4 regions of the Gordonia amicalis genome follow, and region 1 is predicted to be linked to each of the others. Evidence: predicted binding sites of a transcription regulator. Region 1 holds the regulator's gene; each other region holds the start of a gene.
The links. Region 1 encodes LexA, which represses DNA repair genes until DNA is damaged. Its sites were predicted from a motif close to CGAACANNTGTTCG; they were not measured.
Positions count from the first base shown of each region.

Region 2: the regulator LexA is predicted to act here: its motif matches at 2,097-2,110, upstream of ruvC (crossover junction endodeoxyribonuclease RuvC).
Region 3: the regulator LexA is predicted to act here: its motif matches at 3,535-3,548, upstream of cofD (2-phospho-L-lactate transferase).
Region 4: the regulator LexA is predicted to act here: its motif matches at 2,757-2,770, upstream of IHQ52_RS18425 (SAV_6107 family HEPN domain-containing protein).

Region 1 covers NZ_CP091855.1:3,685,444-3,689,886, reverse strand. Annotated here, with positions in the region: gene IHQ52_RS16840 (phosphoenolpyruvate--protein phosphotransferase) at 1-1,092, shown strand, start outside; gene lexA (transcriptional repressor LexA) at 1,070-1,777, opposite strand; gene IHQ52_RS16830 (LysM peptidoglycan-binding domain-containing protein) at 2,014-2,580, shown strand; gene nrdR (transcriptional regulator NrdR) at 2,680-3,147, shown strand; gene hrpA (ATP-dependent RNA helicase HrpA) at 3,121-4,443, opposite strand, start outside.
Region 2 covers NZ_CP091855.1:3,578,801-3,583,243, forward strand. Annotated here, with positions in the region: gene ruvB (Holliday junction branch migration DNA helicase RuvB) at 1-906, opposite strand, end outside; gene ruvA (Holliday junction branch migration protein RuvA) at 906-1,499, opposite strand; gene ruvC (crossover junction endodeoxyribonuclease RuvC) at 1,496-2,065, opposite strand; gene IHQ52_RS16345 (YebC/PmpR family DNA-binding transcriptional regulator) at 2,175-2,930, opposite strand; gene pdxT (pyridoxal 5'-phosphate synthase glutaminase subunit PdxT) at 3,069-3,689, opposite strand; gene IHQ52_RS16355 (acyl-CoA thioesterase) at 3,686-4,443, opposite strand, start outside.
Region 3 covers NZ_CP091855.1:4,341,709-4,346,151, reverse strand. Annotated here, with positions in the region: gene IHQ52_RS19985 (NUDIX hydrolase) at 287-871, opposite strand; gene IHQ52_RS19980 (coenzyme F420-0:L-glutamate ligase) at 868-2,217, opposite strand; gene cofD (2-phospho-L-lactate transferase) at 2,214-3,248, opposite strand; gene IHQ52_RS19970 (WhiB family transcriptional regulator) at 3,965-4,228, shown strand; gene IHQ52_RS19965 (metallopeptidase family protein) at 4,325-4,443, opposite strand, start outside.
Region 4 covers NZ_CP091855.1:4,021,722-4,026,164, reverse strand. Annotated here, with positions in the region: gene IHQ52_RS18440 (LppM family (lipo)protein) at 1-168, opposite strand, end outside; gene IHQ52_RS18435 (phytoene desaturase family protein) at 231-1,844, opposite strand; gene IHQ52_RS18430 (GNAT family N-acetyltransferase) at 1,891-2,562, opposite strand; gene IHQ52_RS18425 (SAV_6107 family HEPN domain-containing protein) at 2,884-3,348, shown strand; gene IHQ52_RS18420 (DUF3040 domain-containing protein) at 3,526-3,927, shown strand; gene mraZ (division/cell wall cluster transcriptional repressor MraZ) at 4,380-4,443, shown strand, end outside.

The DNA of each region.
Region 1 (4,443 bases):
CTCGTCGGGATCGATGCGGGTACGGCGATCCTCGTCGACGGCACCACGGGTGAGATCGCCGTCGACCCCGACGACACCGCCGCGCGAGCCCGAGTCGAGGAGTATCGGCGTCACGCCGCTCGCATCGCCGGGTGGTCGGGTCCGGGCCGCACCGGCGACGGGGTGGAGGTGGCGATCCTGGCCCACGTCGCCGACGGGTCGTCGGCCCGCGCGGCCACCGATCACCCGGTGGAGGGTGTCGGACTGTTCCGTACCGAACTGGCCTTCCTCGAGCGCGCCGACGAGCCGTCGGTCGACGAGCAGGCGTGCATCTATCGCGAGGTGCTGGACGCTTTCGATGGCCGCAAGGTGGTCATCCGCACCCTCGACGCCGGCTCGGACAAGCCGCTGCGCTTCGTGACCCATCCCGACGAGGCCAACCCGGCACTCGGTGTGCGCGGCGACCGAATCGCCTTGGCGCACCCCGAGATCCGCGCGCGCCAGCTCGACGCGATCGCCCGGGCGGCGCAGGAGGCCGACGCGCAGCCGTGGGTCATGGCCCCGATGATCGCCTCACCCGCCGAGGCTGCGGCATTCGCCGCGCAGGTGCGCGAGCGTGGACTCGTCGCCGGTGTGATGATCGAGGTCCCCGCCGCGGCGATCCTGGCCCCGGCGATCCTGGCCGAGGTGGACTTCGTCTCGATCGGCACCAATGACCTCACGCAGTACACGATGGCCGCTGACCGAATGTCCGCCGAGCTCGCATCGCTGACCGATCCGTGGCAGCCGGCCGTGCTGCATCTCGTCGCAACGGTCGCCCGGGCCGGACGTGATCAGGGGAAACCGGTGGGCGTCTGCGGAGAGGCCGCGGCCGATCCGCATCTCGCCTGCGTGCTGGTCGGACTCGGGGTCACCTCGTTGTCGAGCGCTCCCGTCGCGGCGCCCGCGGTCGGCGCCCAACTCGGCGCGGTCACCCTGGCAACCTGCGAAAACGCGGCGGCCGCCGCGCTGGCCGCCACCGATCCGGCTACGGCTCGCGCGGCGGCCGCCGCGGTACTCGACAGTGGCGCCGACACTGACAGCGACGAGGTCAGACTCGCCGCATCACGGTGACGACCTTGCCGAGGATGACGGCCTCGTCGCCCGGGATCGGGTCGAACAACTCGTTGTGCGGCATCAGCCAGACATGACCCTTCTGGCGTTTGAAGGTCTTGACCGTGGCCTCGCCGTCGATCATCGCGGCCACGATGTCGCCGTTGTCGGCCACGTTCTGCTGGCGGACGACGACCCAGTCCCCGTCGCAGATCGCGGCGTCGATCATCGACTCGCCGACGACCTTCAGCAGGAACAGCGATCCCTCGCCGACGAGCTCCCGGGGGAGTGGGAACACGTCCTCGACGGCTTCCTCGGCGAGGATCGGCCCGCCTGCGGCGATCCGGCCGAGCACCGGTACGAAAGTGGGCTCGGGTAGTGCTCCGCCGGTCGGCGACGTCGGCGTCGGGGGTTCGCTCGGCGCGATGTTCACCGCCCGCGGACGGTTGGCATCACGTTTGAGAAGGCCCTTGCGTTCGAGGGTCCGCAGCTGATGGGCGACCGAGGAGGTCGAGGTGAGACCCACCTCGTCACCGATCTCGCGGATACTCGGCGGGTAACCGCGTTCTCGCACGGATTTGCGGATCACCTCGAGAACTCCGCGCTGCCGCGGCGTCAGCGACGCCTCGGCCGCCGCCATGTCCGCCGGGGTGACGGGCTCGTCGGCGCCCCGCGCTCCGGTGCGCTTACCGCCGTCATCGCTCATGATCGGGTTCCTCTCGATTCCGAACGTGCTGGTAGATCGCTTGTCTGTCGACGAGCCTAGCCGAGAACGCCGACCGAATCAAACATTTGTTCGACGTGTCGCGAGACAATTGTCGGAGTGCCGTGCTACAAATCGAACATCAGTTCATCGAACAGATGATCGACATTCGAACAGTTCGATCGGGACGACGCGGTCCCACTCACGAACACCGTTCGACCGGATACACGGAGGGCACCATGCGCACCGCCACTCTCATCGACCCCGTCCACCTCGACCCCGTCCACCTCGACCCCGCCCGGCACGGCGGTCCCGTCCGCGGCGACGTCCTGGAGCGTCCGCGCCCGACACGTCGGGGAGACGCCCGGCGGCCCGTCGACAACCGTCCGGTGCCGGAATCGGTGGTCCGGGTCCGCCGCGTCGCCTCCACCCAGTGCGCGTCGCCGGTGGGTATGCGTGGTCGTGGACCGGTGGTCCCGGCGTCGCCTCCCGCCGAAACGGTTCCCGCGGCCGTCATCCGCCGGCGTCGCCGCACGGCGACCGCTGTCCTCGCCGGCGTCGCGCTCGCCCTGGCCGTGTGGGTCATCGCGGTCGTCGGCCAGAACTACGCCGCGTCGGTCACGCCTGCCGCGGTCGGCACCGAGGTCGTGCACGTTCGGTCGGGTGACTCGCTGAGCACGATCGCCTCGCGGGTCGCCCCCGAGATGCCGCGTGAGGCCGTCGTCGACGAGATCATCCAGCTGAATGACCTCGCGTCGAGCGGGCTGCGCGTCGGCCAGCCGCTCCTCACCCCCCGGTACCACTGAGGCCGGGCGGTATCCTCGATGACACAGGGACCAGCCGAGCACCGGCCCGGCATGCGGCGCGGCTGCATCAGAGCGTCCCGTGACCTGCGTGAGGATACGATGCGCTGCCCCTTCTGCAAGAACGACGACACCAAGGTCATCGACTCGCGTGTCGCTGATGAGGGGCAGGCCATCCGGCGCCGCCGCTCCTGCGTGGAGTGTGGGCGACGCTTCTCGACCGTGGAGAGTGCGGTCCTCTCGGTGGTGAAACGCAACGGCGTCACCGAACCGTTCAGTCGCGAGAAGGTGATGCGAGGTGTCCGGCGCGCATGCCAGGGGCGGCACGTCGCCGAGGACGCTCTCGCCCAGCTCGCCCAGCAGGTCGAGGACACCGTCCGCGCCAGTGGTTCGGCCGAGATCCCCAGCAACGAGGTGGGACTCGCGATCCTGAAGCCGCTGCGGGACCTCGACGAGGTCGCCTACCTGCGTTTCGCGTCGGTCTACCGGTCCTTCGACTCCCTCGAGGACTTCCAGCGCGAGATCGATGACCTCCGTGCCGCCTCAGCCGAGTCGGTCAAGAGTTCGTAGGACCCGCTTCTCCGACACCGGGAACGCGGTGCCCAGCCGTTCGGCGAACAATCCGACCCGCAGCTCCTCGACGAGCCACTGCGCCTCGTCGTTGACGTGCGCTTTCCGGTGTTCGGGTACCTGGGCCAGCCGCTGCGCCCAGCGTTCGGTCACGCGGTCGATCACGGCGACTCCGGCCTGATCGCGCGCGGCGGAAGCCGGCAGTGCCGTCAACCGTGCCTCGGCGGCCGCGAGGTAGCGCGGCACGTTCTCCAGATGACGTCGCGGAGTGGCGGCCACGAATCCGTCGAAGACGAGGTTGTCGAGTTGTTCGGCGACGTCGTCGGCGGCGAGCGAACCCGCATGACGGTCGATCGCGGCGCGTACCGGCGCCACCGAGCCGAGCGATTCCACCGCGAGGGAGAAATACTCCGGAGCCGACTCGGTGATCCGTGGACGGATCTTCTCGGTCAGGGTGCGGAACGCCTCGGGTGAACGCACGGCGGACACGGCCCCGGCGTCGAGGCCGGCGACGACGTCGCGGATAGCCCGGCGTGTGCAGTCGGCCAGCAGTGTATCGAGATCCGCATAGGGACTCTGGCTCAACGCGAGCCGGCCGGCGGCCCCGAGCGAACTCGCCACGCGCCGGTGCAGTGGCGGGATCGCCAGGTCGAGGAGTGCGACGATCCCCCTCTCCGCCAGGCGATCTCGGGCCTGCTCCGACACCGCGTCGATCACGACGACCCCGCGTGTACGTCCGGCGTCGTCGGTGATCGCGTCGACGGTCGGGTACCGGGTGAGGCGCTGACCGGCGATGTCGACGGTCCGCTGCGCGGCGAGAGTGCCGATGCCGTCGTCGGTCCAGTTGCGATACAGCGTGCGTTTCACCGTCTTCGACGCCGCGGGCGTCGTCGCACGCCGAAGCTCGTCGATCGAGTCGGCACGCGCGGTGATCCGTCCGTCGTCGTCGACGACCGCGAAATGCATCCGCAGATGGGTGGGAATCCGGTCGAGGTCGAAATCGGCTGCGGTGACCGTCATCTGGGTGATCGTGGTGAGTTCGCGGGCGAGCCCGACCGCGAGCGGTTCGCTGCGCGGCGTGAGACGGGCCAGCGCCAGGTCGGCGAACCGCTGGGCGGGTGACATCGACTTGCGCAACCTCTTGGGCAGCGATCTCACCAGTGCGGTGGCCAGTTCCGACCGCATCCCGGGCACGGACCAGTCGAAGCCCGCCGGCCGGACGTGGGGGAGCAGCGCGCGCGGGATGATCACGGTGACACCGTCATCGGGTGCGCCGGGTTCGAACCGGTAGCGGAG
Region 2 (4,443 bases), 110 kb from region 1:
GACGGTCGCGGGCTCCTCGCCCACCGCCACGGCGAGCGTCGAGACCCCGACCGGTCCCCCGCCGAACGCCCGGATCAGAGCGTCGAGGACGGCCCGGTCGAGGCGGTCGAAGCCCAGTTCGTCCACGTCGTAGACCGCGAGCGCGGCCCGGGCGACGTCGACGGTGATCGAGCCGTCACCGCGGACCTCGGCGTAGTCACGGACACGGCGAAGCAGACGGTTGGCGATGCGGGGCGTGCCGCGCGAGCGGCGCGCGATCTCCTCCGAGGCGTCGGGACGCAGTCCCATGCCGAGGATTCCCGCGGAACGGTTCAGGACCTGGACGAGTTCGGCCGGGTCGTAGAACTCCATGTGCGCGGTGAACCCGAAGCGGTCGCGCAGCGGGCCGGTCAGCGAGCCGGAGCGGGTGGTGGCGCCGACCAGGGTGAACGGGGCGACGTCCAGCGGAATCGACGTGGCGCCCGGCCCCTTGCCGACCACCACGTCGACGCGGAAGTCCTCCATCGCGAGGTACAGCATCTCCTCGGCCGGCCGGGCGATGCGGTGGATCTCGTCGATGAACAGGACGTCACCCTCGACGAGATTCGACAGCATCGCGGCGAGGTCACCGGCGCGTTCGAGCGCCGGTCCCGACGTCACGCGGATCGCGGCGCCCATCTCCGAGGCGATGATCATGGCGAGCGAGGTCTTGCCGAGTCCCGGTGGACCGGACAGCAGGATGTGGTCGGGGGTCCCGCCGCGTCCCTTCGCCCCGTGCAGGACGAGCTCGAGCTGTTCGCAGACGCGCGGTTGACCGATGAAGTCGGCCAGCGACCGGGGACGCAGGCCTGCGTCGAGGTCACCGTCGGAACGGACCGGTGTCGCGTTGACCTCGCGTTCCTCGAGGTCGTCGGGGTCGCCCGTCATCACGAGGCCTTGCCCAGCAGCGCCAACGAGCGGCGGAGCGCGGTGGAGGCGTCGGCGTCGGGATTCTCGGCGAGCACCGCGGTGACCGCCTTCTCGGCCGGGCCGGCGGTGAAGCCGAGGCCGACGAGCGCCTCGGCGACCTGTTCGCGGATTCCGCCGGCGACGACGGTGCCGGCCGACGTGTCGCCCGCCGGCCGGTCGACCTTGTCCCGGAGTTCGACGCAGAGTCGTTCGGCGACGCGCTTGCCGATGCCGGGCACCGACGTCAGCGCCTTGGTGTCGGAGTCGGCGAGTGCGCGACGTAACGCCTCCGGCTCGAGGACTGCGAGAGTCGCCATCGCCAGCCGCGGACCGACCCCGGTCACCGTCTGCAGCAGCGCGAACAGCGCGCGGGCGTCGGGTTCGGTGAACCCGTACAGCGTCATCGAGTCCTCGCGGACGATCATCGAGGTGAGAAGCGTCGCCTCGTCGCCGCGCCGCAGCCGCGACAACGTCACCGGGGTCGCGAGCACCCGGTAACCGACTCCGGCACAGTCGATCACGGCATGGTCGAGGGCGATCTCGAGAACCGGACCGCGGACTGACGCGATCATGCGCGACTCCCCTCTCGTGCCTGGGCGAGCCGCTGACGGTGCTTCGCGGCGGCCGCGTCGGCCTGTTTCTGCGCGGCGGCCATCCGCTCCATCATGGGCCCGCGCCAGCAGTGACAGATCGCGAGCGCGAGTGCGTCCGCGGCGTCGGCGGGTTTCGGCTTGGTCTGCATGCCGAGAATCCGGGTGACCATCGCGGTGACCTGCGCCTTGTCCGCGCGACCGCTGCCGGTGACGGCGGCCTTGACCTCCGACGGCGTGTGGAAGCGTACGGGTACGCCACGCTGGCTCGCCGCGAGCGCGATCACGCCGCCGGCCTGCGCGGTACCCATCGCGGTCGACACCTGGTTCTGCGCGAAGACCCGTTCGATGGCGACCACATCGGGCTGATGGACATCGAGCCAGTGACACGCCGAGGTGTAGACGGCCAGCAGACGCTCGGCCAGTTCCATGTCGCTCGGCGTGCGCACCACGTCCACGTCGAGTGCGGTCACCGACCTCCCACGACCCGACTCCACCAGTGCGATACCGCACCGGGTGAGACCCGGATCGACGCCCATGACGCGCACTCGTACCCTCCCAGGAATCCGAACAGTGTTACGAACAGTTGTTCGAGATCCTATCGGGGCGCGGGGACAACTCCGATGATCAACACGCCCTCGTGAAGGCGGTGGGCGATCAGTCGTTCTCGAGCTCGGCGAGGACCTCGTCGCTGATGTCGACGTTGCTGTAGACGTTCTGCACGTCGTCGGAGTCCTCGAGTGCGTCGATCAGCTTGAAGACCTTGCGCGCGCCGTCGGCATCGACGGCGACCTCCACCGATGCGCGGAAGCTGGCCTCGGCCGAGTCGTAGTCGATACCCGCGTCCTGCAGGGCGCTGCGCACCGCGACCAGGTCGGTCGGCTCGCTGACGATCTCGAAGGTGTCCCCGAGATCGGTGACCTCTTCGGCACCGGCGTCGAGCACGGCCATCAGGACGTCGTCCTCGGACTGGCCGTTCTTCTCGAGCGTGACGACGCCCTTACGGGTGAACAGGTACGACACCGAGCCCGGGTCGGCCATGTTGCCGCCGTTGCGGGTCATCGCGGTGCGGACCTCACCGGCGGCGCGGTTGCGGTTGTCGGTGAGGCACTCGATCAGGATCGCCACGCCGTTGGGGCCGTAGCCCTCGTACATGATGGTCTGCCAGTCGGCGCCGCCCGCCTCTTCACCACCGCCGCGCTTACGGGCGCGTTCGATGTTGTCGTTGGGCACCGAGGACTTCTTCGCCTTCTGGATGGCGTCGAAGAGAGTCGGGTTGCCGGCCGGGTCACCACCGCCGGTACGTGCCGCCACCTCGATGTTCTTGATGAGCTTGGCGAACATCTTGCCGCGCTTGGCATCGATGACCGCCTTCTTGTGCTTGGTGGTGGCCCATTTGGAATGGCCGCTCATGTCCGTCCTTTCCCGGTGCCGGTGCGCGGCGGGGGGTGCCCGCGGCACGCTGCCGGGCCCACGAGCCCCACATCCGGCGTTCCTCTACCTGCCGACTCCTGCCGCAGGCGCTTGCACTATCGCTGGTTCGGCACGATCTTACCGACGCACCATCTCCACGAAGTATTCATGTACACGACGGTCGCCGGTCACTTCCGGATGGAACGACGTCGCGAGCACCTTCCCCTGGCGTACGGCGACGATCCTCCCCTCGGCCGGACCCCGTGGGACCCGGGCGAGAACCTCGACGTCGGGCGAGATCGACTCGACCCACGGCGCCCGGATGAAGACCGCGCGCATCGCCGGGGCGCCGACGCGATCGGTGATGCCGGCGAAGTCGAGATCGGTCTCGAAACTCTCCACCTGACGACCGAAGGCGTTGCGGCGCACCGTGATGTCGAGGGCGTCGAGGTGCCGCGCATCGGGACGGGTGTCGAGGATGGTGGAGGCGAGCATGATCATGCCCGCGCAGGAACCGTAGGCCGGCAGTCCGTCGGAGAGGCGCTCGACGAGTGGATCGAAGAGATCGAAGATGCCGAGCAGCTTGCTCATCGTCGTCGACTCCCCGCCCGGGATGACGATGCCGTCGATCTCGTCGAGTTCGGCCCGCCTGCGGATGGGCAGGGCCTCTGCGCCGCTGGCCTGCAAGGCGTGGACGTGCTCGCGTACGTCACCCTGTAGCGCGAGAACCCCGATCCGCGGTCGCGATCCGGCGCTCACCGATCGGTCCGGGCGTGCTGATCCTCGGGCATCTCGCGACCGGTGCGGGCGAGTCCCTCCTGTGTGACGGCCGCGACCATGCGTCCCTGCCGGTCGAAGATCCGGCCCTGCGTCAGGGCGCGGCCGCCGTCGGCCGACGGCGAGGTCTGGTCGTAGAGCAACCAGTCGTCGGCGCGGAACGGGCGCATGAACCACATCGCGTGGTCCAGGGAGGCGACCTGGGGGTTGACCTCGGGGTGTGGCACCCGCGACGACCCGAGGAGCGTCATGTCGCTCATGTAGGCGAGCGTTCCCACGTGGAACACCGTGTCGCCGGGCAGCGGATGCCGATAACGGAACCAGACCCGTTGTTGCGCAGCCAAATACGGCGAGGTCACCAACTTCTCGGGCGGCACGATGCGGAGGTCGAAGTTGCGCCACTCCTTGAACACCGCACGCTCTTCCTCCGCGAGCTCGTCGAGGCGGTCGTTGAGTTCTTCGGGGTCCGGGACCGGTGGCATACGGTCCTGGTGTTCATAGCCCTGGTCGGTGCGGACGTGGAACGAGGCCGACATCATGAAGATCGCCTCGCCGCGCTGGATTCCGGTGACCCGCCGGGTGACGAAGGAACGACCGTCGCGGACGCGGTCGACGAGGAACACGGTGGGAATGTCCGGGTCACCGGGCCGCAGGAAGTATCCGTGCAGCGAATGGACATGATGGTCGTCGTCGACCGTCCGCGTCGCCGACATCAGCGCCTGTCCGGCGACCTGTC
Region 3 (4,443 bases), 660 kb from region 1:
TGCTGCGGTCCACGCTCTGCACTAGGTATCGCCAAGCGATACCCATTGCTGACCGTCCTCGTCGATTGCCCGCCGATCTCGCCTGAGGTTCGAAAACTCGTCCCGCTCAGCGGTGTCCAAGGGCAATCTGCCCTCGGAGCCATCTCAGGGGGACGAGAATTTCGGAGCTTGCGGACCCCCGCTCCCTGAGGAGCGTCCGGAGCTTGCGGAGGACGCAGAACCCCCGCTCCCTGAGGAGCGTCCGGAGCTTGCGGAGGACGCGTCACGAAGGGCTTGCGAGGTCGACTCACCAGGTCTTCGTGGCTAGCGCGGCCCGGATGAGCTCCGGGATGTCGGCGTCGGTGTCCGCCGGCAGATCGTCGATCGGCCACCACTGCAGGTCCACCGATTCCTCACTGCGTTCGAACGCCGGGAGGCTGCCGTCGGCAGTCGGGGCGGCGACCACCCGGTAGCGCACGTCGAGATGCCTGGTCGGCACGCCGAGTGAGCAGGTGATCGGGTGGGTGTGCAGGTGCACGATGCCACCACTGCCGCCGACGCGATCGAGGTCGAGACCCGGGATGCCGGATTCTTCACGGGCTTCCCGCAATGCGGCGCCGGCCAAGGTCTCGTCGGTCGGCTCACAGTGTCCGCCGAGCTGAATCCACCTGCCCACGCGCGGATGCAGAGTCAGCAGCACATGGCTTCGATCGGCGTCGAAGACGATGGCCGAACCGGTGAGATGACCTGCCGCACAGGCGCGCAGGCAGGCGTCGGGAGTGGCGGCGAGAAACGCGAGGTAGGCGTGCCGCAGGCTGTCCTGCGCCGAGTCCGGCGCCTGCCAGGCGGTCAGGGCCTCGACCGCCGAGGCGTGCAGCGACTCCGCGGTCACAGCTCGACCACCCACTCGTCGGTCGGCGCGGCGTCGCGCAGCGGGGCGGCCTCGAGCGGGTGCCCGATGGCGACGGCGCCCAACGGCTCCCACGACGAGTCGAGTTCGAGGACGCGTCGCACCGTCGGCGCGGCGAAGATCGTCGATCCGACCCAGCAGCTGCCGATCCCGCGGACCGACAGCGCGATGAGCAGGCTCGCCACGGCGCCGCCCGCGGCCACCGTGAACATGGTGTGCTCGGCCGCGTTGCGTCGCTCGTCGGGGTACTCGTGCACACCGTCGGGCACCAGGAACGGGATCACCAACTCGGGTGCGTCGTACAGAATCCGACCGCGACGGAGCCGCTTCTCGATCGATTCGGGTGTCTTGGCATCGGATTCGAGGTCGGCGCGCCATTCGGCGTTCATCGCATCGAGCAACGCACGACGCCGCTCGACCGACCGCACCCACACGAACCGCACCGGATGGGTGTGGTGGGGCGCGGGCGCCGTCAGGGCTTCCCCGAGTGCGGTCCGCATGTCGTCGGGATCGACCGGTCGGTCGTCGAAGGCGCGCACCGAACGTCGTGTGCGGATGGCCTGACGCCGCCCCAGGGCGATGGCCTCCTCCGTGCCGAGCCGGAACAGGTCCTCTTCGGCGGGCCGGATCAGATCGGCGGCGGTCGAACCGTTGTCGACGGGTGCGAACCCGCGGACGACGGCCACCGGGACAGCCGCGAGCTTGCCCTTGACCAGGTCGGCGGCCGCGGCCAGTTCGTCGGCGACCGCGATGTCGGTCACCACCAACGGATTCCCGTAGTCGTCGGTGCCACCGTCATACGGGTGGGTGACGGCGATGCCCGCCGAGCCGATCGCGACATCGGTCTGCCCGGTGCGCCACGCACGGCCCATCGTGTCGGTGATGATCACCGCGACCTCGAGGCCCGTTCGCTCGGCGATGGCGGCCCGCAACCGTGCCGCGCTGCCGTCCGGATCCTCGGGGAGCAGGGCCAGCTGGTCGGAGCGCACGTTGGAACCGTCGATCCCGGCTGCGGCCTGGACCAGACCCAGACGGCTCTCGGTGATGAGCGTGCGGTTCTTGCGGGCGAGCACGCGCACCGACTCGGCCTCGACGAGCTTGCGCCGCAGCGCATCACGTTCCTCCGGGTCGGCGGGTGCGTCGACCATGCGGCCCTCGGCCTTGGAGATGATCTTGCTCGTCACCACCAGGACATCGCCGGATTCCAGCCACGGTGCGGCGGCGAGGACCTCGGCGGCGACGTCGGATTCGTCGGTGAATTCGGGGAGCCCGGTGACGGGCCGGATCTCCAGGCCGTCCGGGGCGCGATGATCGGCGAGCTCGCTCACGCGGTGCCCACGTTCTGGTCCGGCAGCGCCACGTCGACGAGCGCGCAGGCCGCACGGATCATCTGCGCGGTGGCCTGCGGGTCGGTCATCAGCAGCGGGGCCGAACCGATCGAGATGCCGTCGACGCGTGCGTGGTCGCCCTCGGCGATCAGCCAGCCGTCGAGGATGCCGTTGCCGCTGCGGGCCCCGTAATGGGCGGCGATGGCCTCGGCCGACGATTCCACGCCGATCACCGACAGGCATTCGTCGGCCATACCGCGCAGCGGTCGGTTGTCGATGACCGGGGAGACGCCGACCACCGGGGCCGTCGTGGTCCGCAGTGCGCTGCGCATTCCCGGAACACTCACGATCGCACCGATGCTCACCACCGGATTCGACGGCGCGAGCACGATGACGTCGGCGTCGGCGATCGCGTCGAGGACACCGGGTGCGGGCGTGGTGTCGTCCGAGCCCACCTGCGCGAAGCCGAAGGTCGGGACCTGCGCCCGGTGGCGCACCCACCATTCCTGGAAGTGGATCGCGACCCGCTCGCCCTCGTCGCCGTCCGGTTTCGCGATCACCACGTGGGTCTCGTGCCGGTCGTCGGTCACCGGCAGCAGGCGCACCCCCGGGTTCCATCGGCGGCTCAGGGCGGCGGTCACATCGGACAACCGGTACCCGGCGTCGAGCATCTGGGTGCGGATCAGATGGGTGGCGAGATCACGGTCGCCGAGGCCGAACCAGTCCGGGTCCGCCCCGTAGGCGGCGAGTTCCTCTTTCGCGTGCCAGGTTTCACCGCGCCGGCCCCACCCACGTTCGGGGTCGATGCCACCGCCCAGGGTGTACATGCACGTGTCGAGGTCGGGGCAGATGCGCACGCCGTGCATCCACGCGTCGTCGCCGACGTTCACGATCGCGGTGATCTGATGTTCGCCGACACCGAGAGTGGGGTCGTCCGGATGCGGCGGGAACGGGGTGACACCCAGCAATTCGCGCAGTCCGAGGAGGAAACGGGCACCCCCCACGCCGCCGACGAGTACGGTCACCTTCACAGCAGGTACTCCTTCACACCGCCACTCTAGTGGTCGGCCGCGAGGGTTCGTACGCCGCTGTCATGCCCGTCCGGCGGGCTGGGAGGAGGGCTCGTGAGTGTGATCTTCGCTTCGCCTTCGCGTCATCGTCGTGTCGAGTCACAGATTTGTCGGCACGCGATGGTAAAGGGAATTCTTCGATTCAACTTGACCGGGACCGCCCTCGGCGTGTCTAATCACATCAGTGTCATTCCGAGTTTGAGATCGAGAACATTCGAAGTCGAGAACTACTGGCCTCCAAGGGATTCGATCATGTGTTCGAACTCGGCAGAGGGTCGGTGCCGGCATCGAGTGCCGTCGCTCGGGCGCTGTGTACAACGGATGCAGGGAGTTCGCGCACCCGGAGTACAAGTGGTGTGGCAGCAGTGGTGGGTACGGCAGCACGTCGTGTTCGCAAAGGACAGATTACGACCAACATCCCGAGCTAGGAGGCGCCGACGATGGCTTTGAACAACCCGATCGGCAATCCGCTTGAACCACATGATCGCCCGCAGTTCATCGCAGAGTCTCCCGTGATGACATCCGCCCCGGAGATCGGTACCCCAGAATTCCGAACCCTTGGCCCCGTTGACGATTCGATGATCGGCGGCACCGCGCGTGCGGCCTCAGTCGAATTCGCCGCCGACGCAACCGGTCTCGCCGGTGCCGACGCGGACGAGTCGGCGGGTCGTCGTCATCTGGCCCTGGTGCCCAACGACTTCGACGACCTGTTCGACGCGGTCGAGGAGCAGTGGCAGGACCGCGCACTGTGTGCGCAGACCGATCCCGAGGCGTTCTTCCCGGAAAAGGGTGGATCGACACGTGAGGCCAAACGCATCTGCCAGGGCTGCGAGGTCAAGGCGGAATGCCTGGAGTATGCGCTCCACAACGACGAACGCTTCGGTATCTGGGGCGGGCTGTCGGAGCGCGAGCGCCGTCGCATCAAGCGCGGCATCATCTGACCGACGTCGCCGGAACGGCGTCGTCAGAACACACGAATACCCCAGCGACAGCTGGACGCTCGACGGTCATCGTCGAACGCGATCATCGACCGCGGATCACTCAGGTCCGCGGTCGATCGTGTCTTCGTCGACGCCCAGGTGGGTCGCGACCTGCTGGACGAGAACCTCGTGGACCAACTCGAGAAGATCCGTGCCCTTCTTCGCGCGGGACTCCA
Region 4 (4,443 bases), 340 kb from region 1:
ATACCGGTCACCCACCGTCGTCGACCGCTCGAGACAACCGGCCATCAGCGGGGACAGAAGGAGCGCCACGATCACCACCGCCACCGGCATCAGCCGGCGGCGTCGGGACTGATCGCGGGGGGACTCAGGTGCACCCTGCTCGGGAATCGACGATCGCACGCTGCTCATCGTGCCAGACGCTCAGCCGAACAGACGTCTCCGACGCTCAGCCGAACAAACGTCTCCGTCGCTCAGCCGAACAAACGTCTCCGACGCAGTGCGGCGTGGCCGGCGATGTATCCACTCGCACCGGTCACCCCGCCACCGGGATGTGTCGACGCACCTGCCAGGAGGAGACCGTCGGCACCGGGGACACGGTGGCCCGCCAGGTCCGGGGTCGGACGCCACATGAACATCTGGTCGATCGACATCTCCACGTGCATGATGTTGCCGCCGATCAGGCCCAGTTCGGATTCGAGGTCCTCCGGGGTCTGCACATGGCGATGGGCGATCGACTCCGCGAAACCCGGTGCATGACGGTCCACCTCGGCGCAGACCGCCGCTGCGGCCTGCGCGCCCAGTGTCGACCAGTCGCCCTCGGCGAGCCGATACGGATGCCACTGCGCCCACAGGTTGATCGCGTGCCGACCCTCCGGGGCGAGGGTGGGATCGATCGCCGAGAAGCTCATCGCAACGACAGCGGGCCGCGGCGGCAGTGCGCCGACCGCCGCTGCCGCATGCGCGCCGACCAGGTGTGCGCGATCGGTGACCAACAGCCCGAGGGCCGAGTGGACGCCGTGCGCGGGCAGGTCGTCGGGGAGGTCGCGATAGGCGGGCAGTGCCGTCGTACCGAGGCGCACCGCCATCCCGATCCCGCTGCCGACCACGATGTCCCGTCGCCAGCGGTCGAGGGTTCCGGCGTCGAAACCGCCCGCCGCCAACATGTCCAGGGTCGTCAGCACGTGGCAGGCGCTGATCACCGTCGGCGCGCACCGACGTTCGCCGGATGCGGTCTGCACCCGCCAGTGGTTCCCGCACCGGGTGATCGAGACGGCCGGGTCCCCGCACGCGATCCGCCCACCGTCGGCCTCGATGCGGTGGACGAGCGCGTCGGTCAACGCGCCGCTGCCACCGATCGCCCGGCCGGGCGGGATGCGGTGCATCAGCGCGGCGAACCCGACCATCGGAGCGCTACCGGGTGCATTCATCGGCGGTCCCGACTGGGCGCCGAACCAGGCGAGTCCCGCCTTGAGCTGTTCGGAGTCGAAATAGCGGTCGAGGAGGGAGTCGCCCGAGGCCATGAGCTCGGCGGTCAGGTTCATCATCGCGCCGCTGCGGCGTCCGATGAGGCCGGTGCGTTCGGTGCTGGCGGTCGAACCGAGACCTCTGAACGCCCGGCCGAACTGCCGCATGGTCGCCGGCCGGTAGAACGCGTCCATGACGGCCGCCGACCGCGGCGTCCACGTCTCGACGAACTGTCGGTACGCCGCGGCATCCTTCGCGCCACAGGCCCGTTCGATGGAGGCGCAGGTGGCCTCCAGGTCGGTGCGGAAGACGATCGCCGGTGCGGTCGCGGTCGCCGGGACGAAAGCCCAGGGGTCGCAGTCGACGTAGCGCAGTCCGTGCGCGGCGAGGTCGAGGTCGTCGAGGACGGGGGAGTGCCGGATCATCAGGTGCGCCGAGGAACCGCGATCGATCCGATGACCGGGGAAGCGCTCGACGGTCGACACGGCGCCGCCGGGGATCTCGTCGCGTTCGAGCACCTCGACGTCCCGCCCGGCCTGCGCGAGATACGCCGCGGCGATCAGGCCGTTGTGACCGGCGCCGACGATCACCGCGTCGCGCCGCTCGCCGTGCCCGCTCATGCGGGTCCTGTGCCGTGCGCGATCGTTTCCGGGTGTGCCATGTCCTTTATCCTGCGGGTCGTGCTGGACCAGCCGACGGCGGTTGGAGTTCCAGGGGGAGCGGGCGGCCCAGGAATGCGAACGGCCGCGGGTCGCCGGTGAACGTGAAATGCCGGAGCACGTCGGAGAACCCCATCCGCCGGTACAGCGACCACGCGCGGTTCTGCTCGGCCGGGATCTCCGGGGTCGACAGCAGGACGTGGCGTTCGGGCCGGTCGGCGAGTAGGCGTGCGAGCAGCAACTGGCCGATGCCGCGTCCCTGTGCGGTCGGGTGTACGTGCAGTTCGGTCAGCTCGAAGTAGTCGCGGGCGATCATCTCGATCTCCGCGGGCGAGCGTCCGGTCTGCCGCAGCCCGAGCCGGAGTTGCTGATTCCACCACTGGCCGGTCGCCCCCGTGTACCCGTAGGCGATGCCCACGAGAACGTCGTCGGGACCTGAGCCGACGGGCGTTCCGACCCGACGCCGGGCGGTCGGCATCGCCTGCGCCTCGTGCGGGGGCAGCGAGGCGATCGCGCCGATCGCGCGCCAGCCCGGCCGGGCGATGTGCTCGCGCCAGAGGGCGGCTCGGTGCACCTCGGTCCCACGGGGATATCCCATCGCGGTCACGTAGACGTCGAGCGCGGGCTCCAGCCACACGCGGGAGTCCTGACCACTGAGGTTCACCAGGCGGACGGTCACCGGCGGGTCGTCTTCCGGCTCGCCGTGCGGGCCCGCACCGACCCGGCCAAGCGTTCTCCGACCATCTGGTGTGACTGTCCTCTCGGTGCGGCGGACTCGGCGGAATCGGGTCGCGGGACGCGGTGTTGTAGAAGGGTGCGGGTCGCGGACCCACGCCTTGAAGAGACGCGTGCCGCTAGCTATATTGAACGTGTCGAACGGGTGTTCGATGAATGTGCCTCCGCAAGCTGTTCGCGTTCATCCCGACGACATGACGGTCCGGTGGCGGACGAGGGAAGCGTCTGCCACCGGCCACCGTCGTCCGCGAGTGAGGAGGATGCCATGCCCGGTCGGCCCACATCCCGCCGGTCCGCCCCCGTCGACCCGGTGATGGTCGGACGCGCGCGCGACCTCCTCCAGCGCGCACATCTCCTACTCGACAATGCCGACGGGGTCGAGGACGACGCCGAGCGATTTCGTCAGTTCTATCTTGCCGCGCTCCGTGCCGCCGGAGCCGCGCTCGCGATCGGTGAACCGATCGGTCCCGCTCGCCGTAAGACGTCGAACGCCTGGACCCGGATTGGTGTGGTCGCCCCTGAACTCGCGCCGCTGGCGGCGCGCTTCGCCGCGCTGTCGCCCGTGCGGATGAAGATCGAGTCGGGGATCATCCGAACGCTCGACCCCGACAGTGTCGCCGGCATGCGACTCCTCGTCCTCGACTTCCTTCGTCGGGTCGAAACCCTGGTCATCGCTTACGAGCAAGGCAAATTCGGGACAGAGGACCCCCAAATCGGGCGAACAGCGTGAGGCCGGACACACTTTCGGCGTTCCGTTGTCGTACCGGTATGTGCATCCGGCGCTGCAACAGCGAGTAATGGTGGTCGCGGCAGATTTCACCTCGTATCATGGGAGAATAAGGCGCAGACGCCTCACTGGTCGTGGTTGACCGTCGTCGGCGTCGCGGATCAGGGAGAAGGAGGGTCGGTGCCACTTTCGGAGCACGAGCAACGCATGCTCGAACAGATCGAGAGCGCTCTGTACGCGGAAGACCCCAAGTTTGCGTCCAGTGTCAAGCGTCGTCGGCTGGGCAAGTCGAGTGGCCGTCGTCGCCTACAGGCGGTGGCGATCTTCGTCGTCGGCCTCGTGATGCTCGTCGGCGGTCTCATCGTCAAGATCGACATCGGAGGATTTCCGATCGTCAGCCTCCTGGGTTTCCTGGTGATGTTCGGTGCCGGCCTCTTCGCCCTCTGGGGTGACGACCTCGGCGACTCCGCGACGTCCTCGCCACGCGGGGGAGGCAAGAAACAGTCCGGGTCATCGGGCTCCAAGCGCAAGCTGTCGGAGCGGATGGAAGAACGATTCAACCGTCGGTTCGAGCAGGAGTAGGTTTCCGCCGGCCTGACGGGCACAACTCGTAGAAGAGCCGCGCACCCCACGGGGTGCGCGGCTCTTTTGTCTGTCCTCCCCTCGGCTCTCCCCGCCGTGACCCACTCCCGGCCCCTTCCTCCAACCGGGGTTCCCCACCTTCCCCCACAGGGAGGCCCCACTTTCCCCCACCCGGGCACCCCACCTTGCCCCACCGGCGCGGAGACGCAGGTCGCACGGGTATCTGGCGCCTCATCCAACGCGTCTGTCACACGCCTGACCGACGTCCAGCGGACGCGGATCGCCGTGGACACGCAGGTAGCTCCAAATATTTTGCGTGCCTGAACTGCGAATTTGCTGATCGTGGGAGCTGGTGTGGGCCTCTGGGGTGGAAAGTGGAGGAAAGTGGGGTACTGTGGCATCACTGGGTGAGGCGATCCGGAGCGTGGAACCCAGGGGCAGGAGGTGTCGACATGTCCGTGCGATTTGTCGGCACCTACACGCCGAAATTGGACGACAAGGGGCGACTCACGTTGC